DNA from 2 places in the Meiothermus sp. QL-1 genome. Region 2 is predicted to be linked to the other one. Evidence: riboswitches for the same ligand, from Rfam matches in the RefSeq annotation. Region 2 holds a riboswitch; the other holds the start of a gene.
The links. A riboswitch is a leader RNA that binds a small molecule or an ion and turns the genes downstream of it on or off. The one in region 2 is predicted to bind thiamine pyrophosphate.

Region 1: linked by a shared signal. The riboswitch ahead of thiE (thiamine phosphate synthase) and the one ahead of DV704_RS03920 (thiamine ABC transporter substrate binding subunit) in region 2 are both predicted to bind thiamine pyrophosphate.

What each region holds. Positions count from the first base shown of each region.
Region 1 covers NZ_QQSV01000004.1:67,998-73,026, forward strand. Annotated here, with positions in the region: gene thiC (phosphomethylpyrimidine synthase ThiC) at 1-817, opposite strand, end outside; gene DV704_RS06330 (FAD-dependent oxidoreductase) at 804-1,742, opposite strand; gene DV704_RS06335 (thiazole synthase) at 1,739-2,521, opposite strand; gene thiS (sulfur carrier protein ThiS) at 2,522-2,716, opposite strand; gene thiE (thiamine phosphate synthase) at 2,703-3,320, opposite strand; TPP riboswitch at 3,389-3,498, opposite strand; gene DV704_RS06350 (hypothetical protein) at 3,538-4,005, opposite strand; gene DV704_RS06355 (hypothetical protein) at 4,020-4,547, opposite strand; gene DV704_RS06360 (hypothetical protein) at 4,551-5,029, opposite strand, start outside.
Region 2 covers NZ_QQSV01000002.1:233,155-238,183, forward strand. Annotated here, with positions in the region: gene DV704_RS03915 (iron ABC transporter permease) at 1-509, opposite strand, end outside; gene DV704_RS03920 (thiamine ABC transporter substrate binding subunit) at 510-1,574, opposite strand; TPP riboswitch at 1,594-1,688, opposite strand; gene ispE (4-(cytidine 5'-diphospho)-2-C-methyl-D-erythritol kinase) at 1,724-2,551, opposite strand; gene ispD (2-C-methyl-D-erythritol 4-phosphate cytidylyltransferase) at 2,539-3,177, opposite strand; gene DV704_RS03935 (undecaprenyl-diphosphate phosphatase) at 3,233-4,009, shown strand; gene DV704_RS03940 (UbiX family flavin prenyltransferase) at 4,006-4,590, opposite strand; gene DV704_RS03945 (sodium:alanine symporter family protein) at 4,636-5,029, opposite strand, start outside.

The DNA.
Region 1 (5,029 bases), on a different contig from region 2:
TCAAGGGGATGTGCCCGGGGCCTTCCACCATGGCCTGGACCCCGGCCCTCCGGGCCCGCTCCACCAGCTCCCCGATGGTAAGGAGCTCGGCAATCTGGGCGCGGTCGGTGCTGTCCGCCAGGGAGCCTGGGCGGAGGCCGTCCCCCAGGGAGAGGGTCATGTCGTAGGTGCGGGCGATGTCCAGGAGGTCGTCAAAGCGGGCGTAAAGGGGGTTCTCCTCCCCCCGGTGGAGCATCCAGGCGGCCATCAGGCCCCCGCCCCGGCTCACGATGCCCGTGGTCCTGTGGCTTTGCCGGTAGACCTCCAGGTTCTTCAGGGTCACCCCCACGTGGACGGTGATGTAGTCCACCCCCTCCTGGCCGTGCTCCTCAATCACCCCCAAGAGCTCGTCCGCGGACATGTCAAAGAAGTTCTTGCGCTTGGCCGCCCGGAACTCCGCCTCGTAGATGGGCACGGTGCCCAGGGGCACGGTGGCCACCTCCAGGATGCGGCGGCGGATGGCCTTGAGGTCGCCCCCCGTGGAGAGGTCCATGATGGTGTCCGCCCCGTACTGGATGGCCACCCGGGCCTTTTCCACCTCCTCCTCCGCGTCCACGTAATCGTAGGAGGTGCCCAGGTTGGCGTTCACCTTCACGGAAAGCCCCTCCCCGATGCCCTTGAAGTCCCGGAGGGTGTGGTGGTGAGGGTTGCGGGGGATCACGATGCGGCCCGATGCCACCCCCTCCCGCACAAACTCGGGGGAAACCCCCTCCTTCTCGGCCACGTAAGCCATCTCCTCGGTGATGATGCCCTTCCTTGCCGCCTCAAGCTGCGTCATACTCTACCCCCAAAAACCTAAGCACCCTATGGGCCGTCCAGGGGGCCAGGAGGACCCCGTTCCTCCCGTGCCCCACCGCCGCCAAAACCCCCTCTTCTACCTCCCCTATGAAAAGCTCCCCCAGGGGCCGGTAGCCCCAGAGAGCCCCCAAGAAACCCGCCCCCTCCAGGAGGGGAAAGCGCTCGTGGGCATAGTCGACAAGCCACCTCAAGCCGAAGAGGTCCACCCCCCCGCCCCAGCCCTCCCGGCTCGTGGCCCCCACGTACACCCCCCCTTCCCGGGGCAGGAGGTACCCATCCCCGGCGAAGAGGGGGGCGGGGGGCGGAGGGCCCTTTAGGAGGAGGGCCTCACCCCTAAGGGGCCGCACCGGCAGGCTAAAGCGCCCGCCCCAGGCCCCCACGGCCAGCAGGACCCACCGCACCCTGGCCTCCCCCTCCCGCCAGCGGACCCGGCCCTCCCCTACCCCCTCCACCTCGGCCTCGAGGCGGGGCACCCCCATGGCGGCAAGGGCCTGGAGGAGGGCGGCCCTCAGGGCCCTGGGGTTCACGTACCCCCCGGGGAAGGCCCTGGCGCCCAGGCCCCCCCGCACCGGGTAGGGCAGGGGCTCCTCCGCCCCCCAGAGGGCCTTTTCCCCCTGGGAGAGGGCCACCACGTGGGTGCCGGAAAACCCCGCCTCCACCTCGAGGCCCTGCCTCCTCAGCTCTGCTAAAAGGGCCGGGTAGTAGTCCAGGCCGAAGTGGGCCCCCTTGAGGAGCTCCCCGGAAAGCCCCTCGGGGTAGGGGGCCAGCATCCCGGCGCTGGCCAGGGTGGCCGCCCCCGCCTTCCCTGCGTCCAGAAGGAGCACGGAAAGGCCCCGCTTCCTGAGCTCGTAGGCGGCCAGGGCCCCCACCACCCCCGCCCCCACCACCGCCACCTCGGCCCTCATGCCCGGCCCCCCAGGGGCACCCCGTGGGTGGGGCTGGAGGGGCTTGCCCCCTCCCTGGGCCGCATGGGGCCCGCCAGGAAGGCCTTCCGCCCCGCCTCCACCGCCAGCCGGAAGGCCTCGGCCATGCGGGGAGGGTCCTGGGCCTCGGCGATGGCGGTGTTCACCAAAACGGCATCCAGCCCCAGCTCCATCACCTCCGCCGCATGGGAGGGCAGGCCCAGCCCCGCGTCCACCACCACCGGGGGGAGGCTCTCCCTCTCCCGGGCGAAGAGTTCCAGCAGGGCCCGGGTCCTCACCCCCCAGCCGGAGCCGATGGGGGCCGCCAGGGGCATCACCGTGGCCGTGCCCAGGGCGGCAAGCCGCTTGGCCAGGACCAAATCGGGCCCCATGTAGGGCAGGACCACGAAGCCCTCCTCCAGAAGCCTCTCCGCCGCCCTCAGGGTCTCCAGGGGGTCAGGGAGGAGGTAGCTGGGGTCGGGGATCACCTCCAGCTTCACCCACCTTTCCCCGGTGAGCACCCGGCCCAGGCGGGCCAGGCGCACCGCCTCCTCCGCCGTTTTGGCCCCGGCGGTGTTGGGCAGAAGCCGCACCCCCTCTAAGGCCTCCAGAAGGCCCACGTGCCCCGGGGCCTTAAGCTCCACCCGCCGCACGGAGACCGTAACCACCTCCGCCCCCGCCGCGGCCATGGCCTCCCGCATCACCCCGAAGTCCCGGAACTTCCCCGAGCCCAGGATGAGCCGGCTCCTAAGCTCCTCTTCCCCTACCTTCCAGGTGTCCATCTAGCCTCCTTGCATGAGGGCCACCACCTCCACCACGTCCCCTTCCCGCAGGACGTGGTGGGGGAGCTCGGTGCCGGGATAGGCCTCCTCGTTGAGGAGGACGGCCACCCGGCCAAGCTCTACCCCCAGCTCCTCCAGGGCCTCCCGCAGGGTTTTGCCCTCGAGGGGCTTGGGCTCGCCGTTAACCCACACCATAAAGCCGCTCCCTAAAGGCCCTGGCCGCCCGCTCGGGGTCCTCGGCGTCCAGGATGGCCCGCACCACCACCACCCGCCTGGCCCCCGCCTCCAGGACCTGGTCCAGGTTGGCAAGGTCTATGCCCCCGATGGCGAACCAGGGGGCCTCGAGGTGCTCCGCCGCCCAGCGCACATACCCCAGGCCCGCCGCCTTCCGCCCCGGCTTGGTGGGGGTCTCCCACACGGGCCCCACCGAGAGGTAGTCGGCCCCCTCCTCTAAGGCCCTTAGGGCCTGCTCGGGGGCGTGGGTGGACCGGCCCACCAGGCCGGAGAAAAACCGCCGGGCCTCCAGAGGGGTGAGGTCCCCCTGGCCCAGGTGCACCCCGTCCGCCCCCAGAAGGGCGGCCAGGTCGGGCCGGTCGTTGAGGAAGAAGGGCACCCCGTAGGCCTGGGCCAGGGCCCGCATCCTCTCCCCCAGCTCCAGGATGGGGCGGGCCTCCCAGTCCTTGGCCCGTAGCTGCAAGACCTCCACGCCCCCCGCCAGGGCCCGTTCCGTGCGCTCCAGGGTCTCCTCCTGGCTCCAGCCGGGCCTGGGGGTCACCACCAGGTAAAGCCTTCCCTGCAAGCCGCTCACCTCCTCAGGCCGGCAAGGCAAAGCCCTGCGGCCCAAGGAGAAAGGTGGGTTTTGGGGGTATTCTCCGCATAAGGCTTCCCTCCGCCGGCATTACCCGGATCAGGTTCCAAGGGTTGCTGGGATATACCCAGCTCTCAGCCCCTTGTTCAGGGCACCCCTAGCCTGTGCCCCCACTATAGCACGGCCTGTAGGAGAGGTGTGGGCTCACTCACACACGGCACAGGAAGAAGAAGCCCGCGGCCGCCAGCCCCGCGCTCATGGCCTTGGTGCCGCTGGTGAGGTCCAGGACCACGGGCACGTCCGGGTGCTTTTCCAAAAGGTCCTTCACGTGGCGGTAGATGGCCCCCACGTCGCTTTTGCCAATCTCCAGGGGATAGATGTCCTTCCCCGTCTCCTGGCGCAGGCGGGAGAGGAAGGAGGCGCTTTCCGGGGTGTGGAGCACATACACCTTCTCCGCCCCCGCCCCCAGGACGGCCAGGACCGTGGCCTCCGGGCTTGTGCCCAGGGTGTGGATGGAAACGGCAAAGGGCTGCCGGCTGGGGTAGACCCTGGGCTCCCGGCGCCAAAGCTCCAGGAGGGCCGGCCAGACCCGCTCCTGGTAAAGGGCCTGGGGGTTTCCCCCAGCCCTCACCGCCTCCTTGTAGGCCTGCCATAGGCTTTCTAACACCTGGTCCATACCCCAAACATACCCTAGGCCCGGCGCCGGAGGGGTTTGGGCCAAAGGAAGACCCGCCTGGCCAGCTCCAGGGGGCGGGCCGCCATGGATCTCCCGGGAACCTGCAGGGGGCGGTTTCCTGGAGGCAGGTTAGGCGCCTGGGCCCGCGGGGGCTCAATCACGGTAATCCTAAAGGGCGGAGGCGGTGGGAAGTCCTGCAGAACTTCCAGGGCAAGCTGCAGCTCCTGCCAGTGGTAGTAGCCCTGCCGCTCCAAAAAGAGGAGAAGCCTTGCCACCCTCAGGGAAGCCCAGCGCAGGTTTTCCTCCGAAAGGGGAGCGCGCTCATGGATGACCCGGTTGCGCAGGGCGATCAGCTCCCAAAGGCCCCTCACCAGCTCCCCATCCTGCTCCTGCAGGTACCCCTCCACCTGGGCCATCTTCTGGCCCAGGGTCCCCTCGGGGAAAGCCCCCAAGCGCTCCAGACCCTCCTCCAGGAGGAAGATGAGGCGGACAAAATCCCCCAGGATGTCCCCGGTACGTTTCCATTCAAACTGGAATTCCATACGTCACCAGAAACCGCACACCCGCGGGGAGGCCCCATAGCCCACCAGCCTTCCCCCCGAAGCCTGGACCAACTCCTCCCAGAAGGCGCGGATGGAGGTGGTGAGCCGGGCATTGGCGTTCCTGTCGTCCCCGGCGGTGAGCCCGGCAAAGCAAACCTCCTGGTCCTTCAGGTTGGGCAACCCCAGCTTCTGGCGAACCCGCTCCAGGAGTTTGCGGCGCACCTCCGGCCGCTCCAGTTTGAGGGTGTAGTCGTAGAGGTTCACCAGCTCAGATTGCTCAAAGCCGTGCACCAGAAGGAGGATCCGCCCCTTGCCCCTGGCCCGCTCCCCCGCAGCCTTCAGGGCGGCCACGATCTCCGTACCCCGGGTGCACTCGGCGATGGCCCGTTGCCGCAGCCCATCAAAGGCCTTCAGGGCCTCCTGGTGGAAGGTCTTTTTGAAGCGCTCCAGCTTAAACCTGGGGGTGTTCAGGGCATCCGGGG
Region 2 (5,029 bases):
GCCAGCAGGGGCACCCCCACCCGCAGGTAGGCCCGCAGGGGGCTGGCCCCCAGGGTGCGGGCCGCGGCCAGGGGAGGGGCCAGCAAGGGCAGCAGGGCCACCAGCGGCCGCAGCACCAGGCCCAGGTTGTAGAGCGCGCTGGCCCAGAAGAGAACCCAGGGGGTGCCGTAGAGGTTTACCCCCAGCGCCCCCCGCGGCCCCACCAGGGCCAAGAAGCCCATGGCTACCACCAGAGGGGGCAGGACGAAGGGCACCACGGAGAAGGCCAGCCAGAACCCCCGCCCCCAAAACCGGTAGCGAAAGGCATAGGCCAGCGGCAGGGCCAGCAGCAGGCAGAGCAGCGAGGAGCCCAGCCCGTAGGCCAGGCTCCAGCCCAGCCGGGCCAGATAATAGGGGTCGGCCAGGGCCTGCCCGAAGCCTTCCCCCAGCCCCAGGGCCACAATCCGCCCCAGAGGGTAGAAAAGCGCCAGCGCCAGGAAGAGAAGCACCGGCAGGGCCAGCCAGCGCATCTACCGCCGGGCCTTCACCGCCTGGGCGCTTTGCCCCTGCAGCACCACCTGGGTCCACTCCCTGATCCAGCGTTCGCGGTTTTGCCGGATCTGTTGGGGGCTGAGCCGGGCCGGTTGGGGGGGTACCTCGGCAAAGCGGAAGACCTCGGGCAGCCTGGCGTCGCGCCGGGCCGGGTAGACCCACATCTCGGTGGGGATGTTTTCCTGCACCGGGCGCGAGATGAGCCAGTCCACGAAGCGCTGGGCCGCCCGCAGGTTGCGGGTCCCCTTCAGGATGCCCACGTACTCGATTTGGAAAAAGGCGCTGCCGGGCAGGAACAGGTTGGCCGTGGGCGGCTCGCTGGGTTTGGGCCTGGCCTCGCTGTAGTAGAGCTCGGCGGCAGGGCTGGTGCTGTAGGAGACCACCAGGGGTCGGTCCCCCCCTGCACGGGTGAAGTGGGTGTAGTAGGCCTCGCTCCACCCGCTCACCACCCGCACCCCGTTCTTGCGCAGCTCCTCCCAGAACTCCAGGTAGCCCTCCTCGCCGAACGAAGCCACCGTGGCCAGCAAGAAGGCCAGCCCCGGCGAGCTGGTGGCGGGGTTCTGCACCACCAGCAGCCTGGCGAAGGCCGGAGCGGCCAGGTCGCCGAAGCGCTGGGGCAGGGGGCGGTCTTTGAAGTAGGCCCGGTCGTAGTTGAGGGCCACGTAGCCGAAGTCCACCGGGGTGGCCCGGAAGGTCTGGTCGAGCAGGAGTTCAGGGCGCAGGCTGGCCAGCTCGGGCGAGCGGTAGGGCTGCAGGATATCGGCCTCCAGGGCGCGCGAGAGCAGGGTATTGTCGAAGCCGTAGATCACATCGGCAATGGGGGCGCTTCTGCTCAGGATGGCCTTGTTGAGCATCTCCCCTGCGTCGCCCCCTTTCAGAAAGCGCAGCCGGAGGCCCGCTTCCCGCTCGAAGCGGGCGACCAGGTTCTTGTCCAGGCTGAAGCTGTCGTGGGTGAGGATGGTCAGGGTGGGCGGCTGGGCTAGGGCAGGGGCCAGGGCGGCGAGCGCCAGACCGAGCCAGAAGGCCCATCGGTTGGGGTACATAAAAACTCCCTCCTTGTCATCGGGAGGGGTGTCATGCTCCCTACGGCGGTACGAACCGCATCAGGTTCAAAGGGTCTCTCTCAGCCCGGGCTCCGGGCACCCCCGATGACACCCGGATGATACGCTTCGGGGAAGAGACCGTACAGGCCCTAGCTTACGGTCTGGGTGGCCACAATCCAGAAGCCAGGGTACTTTTCGCGAAGCCGCTGGGCGAGGAAGCGGGCCTGGTCCTCGTCCTCGGCCAGGCCGAAGAGGGTGGCGCCCGAGCCCGAGAGGAGCACCCCCCTGAGGCCGATGCGGTAGAGCTCGAGCTTGAGCTGCTCCAAGTAGGGGTGGAGGCCAAATACGGGCCTTTCCAGGGTATTCCAGTAGGGGGGCTCGGCCCCGGCCCGAAGGGCTTCCAGGATGCCCGGCAGGTCCAGCTCGGGCTGCCACATCGCGGGGGTCAGCCCCCGATAGGCCTCGGCCGACGAGACCGCCAGCCCCGGGTTGACCAGCACCAGGTGGATGGCCTGGAAGGGCAGGGGCGTAAGCCTTTCCCCAATCCCCCTACCCTCGGCCAGGCCCCCCAGGAGAAAGAAGGGCACGTCGGCCCCGAGCTGCCGGGCCAGGGCGAATAGGTCAAGGTCCGCAGGGTAGAGCCGGGCCAGGGCCTTGAGCGTGGCCGCGGCGTTGGAGGAGCCCCCACCAAGCCCTGAGGCCAGCGGCAGCCTTTTCTCCAGCACCGCCCGCACCCCCCCAGGCCGGCCCGCGGCCTCCAGGTAGGCCGCTGCAGCCCGGTAGACCAGGTTGTCCTGGGTGGAGGGGAGGGAAGCGCCCCTGACCTCGAGGCTTATCCCCTCGGGGGCGGCTTCAATCCAGAGCCGATCGGTCACTGCCAGCGCGGCAAAGAGGGTGTGCAGCTCGTGGTAGCCATCGCTGCGGCGCCCCAGGACCGAGAGCCCTAGGTTGACCTTGGCGGGGGCTAGGACCTCCACAACCGCGCCACCCCCTCGGCCAGCAGCAGGTCTTCGGGATAGGTCACCTTGAACATCCGCCGGTCGCCCTCCACCAGGGCCACCGGATGGCCCATGGCCCGCACCAGCTGGGCGTCATCGGTGTAGACCCGGTTTTCCAGGCGGGCCCGCTGGTGGGCTTCCCACAAGAGCGACCGCCAGAAACCCTGGGGGGTCTGGACCAACCGGTGGTGTTCGCGGGGCACCACCACGCCGTACCGGCCCTCCTCCTCCTGCACCAGCGTGTCGGGCACCGGCACCACCAGGGTGGCCGCCCCGGTTTGCTCCACCGCTGCCAGCAGCCGCCTCACCGCCTCCTGCACCACGAAGGGCCGGGCCACGTCGTGCACCAGCACCACGTCCCCTGTGGCAGCTTCCAGCAGGTGGTAGACGCTTTCCTGCCGGGTGCGCCCCCCAGGCACCACCCTGGCCGGTAGGCCCTCCACCATCCTCCCAGGCGGCAGGGCCACCACCCGCTCCTCCGCCCAGGCGAAGGCCTCCAGGGCCCAGGCCAGCAGGGTCTTGCCCCCCACCTCCAAAAAGGCCTTGGGTCCCCGCCCGATTCGCTCGCCCGCGCCCGCCGCCGGCAACAACACCGAGACCCTCACGTCTGCATGCTACCGCACCGGTCAGGTCTCCATCTGGACATGGTATCCTCGGCCCGTGACGGTTTTCGAGGCGCTCATCCTGGGGATTCTGGAGGGGGTCACCGAGTTTTTGCCCATCTCCTCCACCGGCCACCTGACCCTGGCGGCCCATCTTTTGGGGCTGGACATAGCCCACGACCCCTTTTTGAAGAGCTTCGTCGTGGTGATTCAACTGGGGGCCATCCTGGCCGTATTGACGCTCTATTTCAGGCGCTTTTTGCGCGATGCTGAGGTCTGGAAGCGCATCATTCTGGCCTTTATTCCCACCGGGGTGCTGGGTTTTTTGCTGGCCGATGTGATAGAAAACGTGTTTTTGGGCAACGACCTGGTGGTGGTGGTGAACCTGGTAGGGGTGGGGGTGCTCCTGCTTTTTGTGGACCGCTGGCTCGAGCGGCACAAGCGCTACGATGATGTGAACCAGGTGCCCCCTTTACAGGCCATGCTCATCGGCTTCTTCCAGGCCCTGGCCATGATGCCGGGGGTCTCGCGCAGCGGGGCCACCATCGTGGGGGGGATGGCCCTGGGCATGGCCCGCCGGGCTGCCGCGGAGTTCTCCTTTATTTTGGCGGTGCCCACCATGCTCTCGGCTACCGGGTTTTCCCTGGTGCGCCATCTGGATGAGTTCCGCGCCGATAGTTGGCTGCTGTTGGCGGTGGGCTTCTTTTCGGCCTTCCTGGCGGCTTTGCTCACCGTGCGCTGGTTGCTGGAATTCGTGAGCCGGAGCAGCTTCGTGCCCTTCGCCGTATACCGCATCGTGGTCGGGGTGGTCTACGGGGTTTTCTTCCTGCGCTAGAGCTCGAGTTCCTCCACCTCTCCCCAGCGCGGGGCCCGCTCGTACTCCAGGCCGAAGAGGTCCAGCACGCGCTGGGTCAGGAAGGCCAGCAGGTCCTCGATGCGCCTGGGCTTGTGGTAGAAGCCCGGCGCAGCCGGGAGAATGGTGGCCCCAGCCTGGGCGGCCTTGACCATGGCCTCCAGACTGGGCAGGGGTAGGGGGGCCTCGCGCGGCACCAGGACCAGCGGCCGGCGCTCCTTGAGGGTCACGTAGGCCGCGCGGGTGAGCAGGTTGTCGGCCAGGCCATGGGCGATCTTGGCCAGGGTGGTGGCGCTGCAGGGCACCACCACCATGCCCAGGGTGCGAAAACTGCCCGAGGCGATGGCCGCACCCAGGTCGCTGCTACGGTGCACCACGTGGGCCAGGGCCTCCACCGCCTCCACGCTCTGCCCCGCCTCTTCCACCAGCACCCGCTTGGCCCCTGGGGTCATGACCAGGTGCACCTCTACCTCCGGCACCCGCTGCAGGGTCTGGAGCAGGTCTATGGCGTAGGGCATCCCCGAGGCGCCCGAGAGGCCCACCACGAGCCGCTTGCGTTTCATAAGCCGAGTTTAGCGGGAAGTCCGGCGGGCGAATGCAGCCCAGGCCTATTCTTCGTCGGGCGGTTGCCAGGGGAGGCCCTGGAAGAACTCCTGCACCAGCCTGCCCAAAAGCCCCCCCAGGAGCAAAAGGCCGATCAGGTTGGGGATGGCCATGAGGCCGTTGAGGGTGTCGGCCACGCTGGTGAGGGCAGCCAGCCCGCCTAAAGGCCCCACGAAGGCGAAGGCCACGAAGGTGAGCCGGTAGGGCCAGCGGATGCCCTCGCCGAAGAGATAGGCCGCAGCCTCCTCGCCGTAGAAGCCCCAGGCCACCATGGTGCCCAGGGCGAAGACCGCCAGCATCAGGGCCAGCATGGCCACCCCCAGGGGGTGCTCGGCGAAGAGAAAGCGGGCCGCTTCCACCCGGTCCCCACCCAAAAAGCGCTCCCAGAGCCCGCTGGCC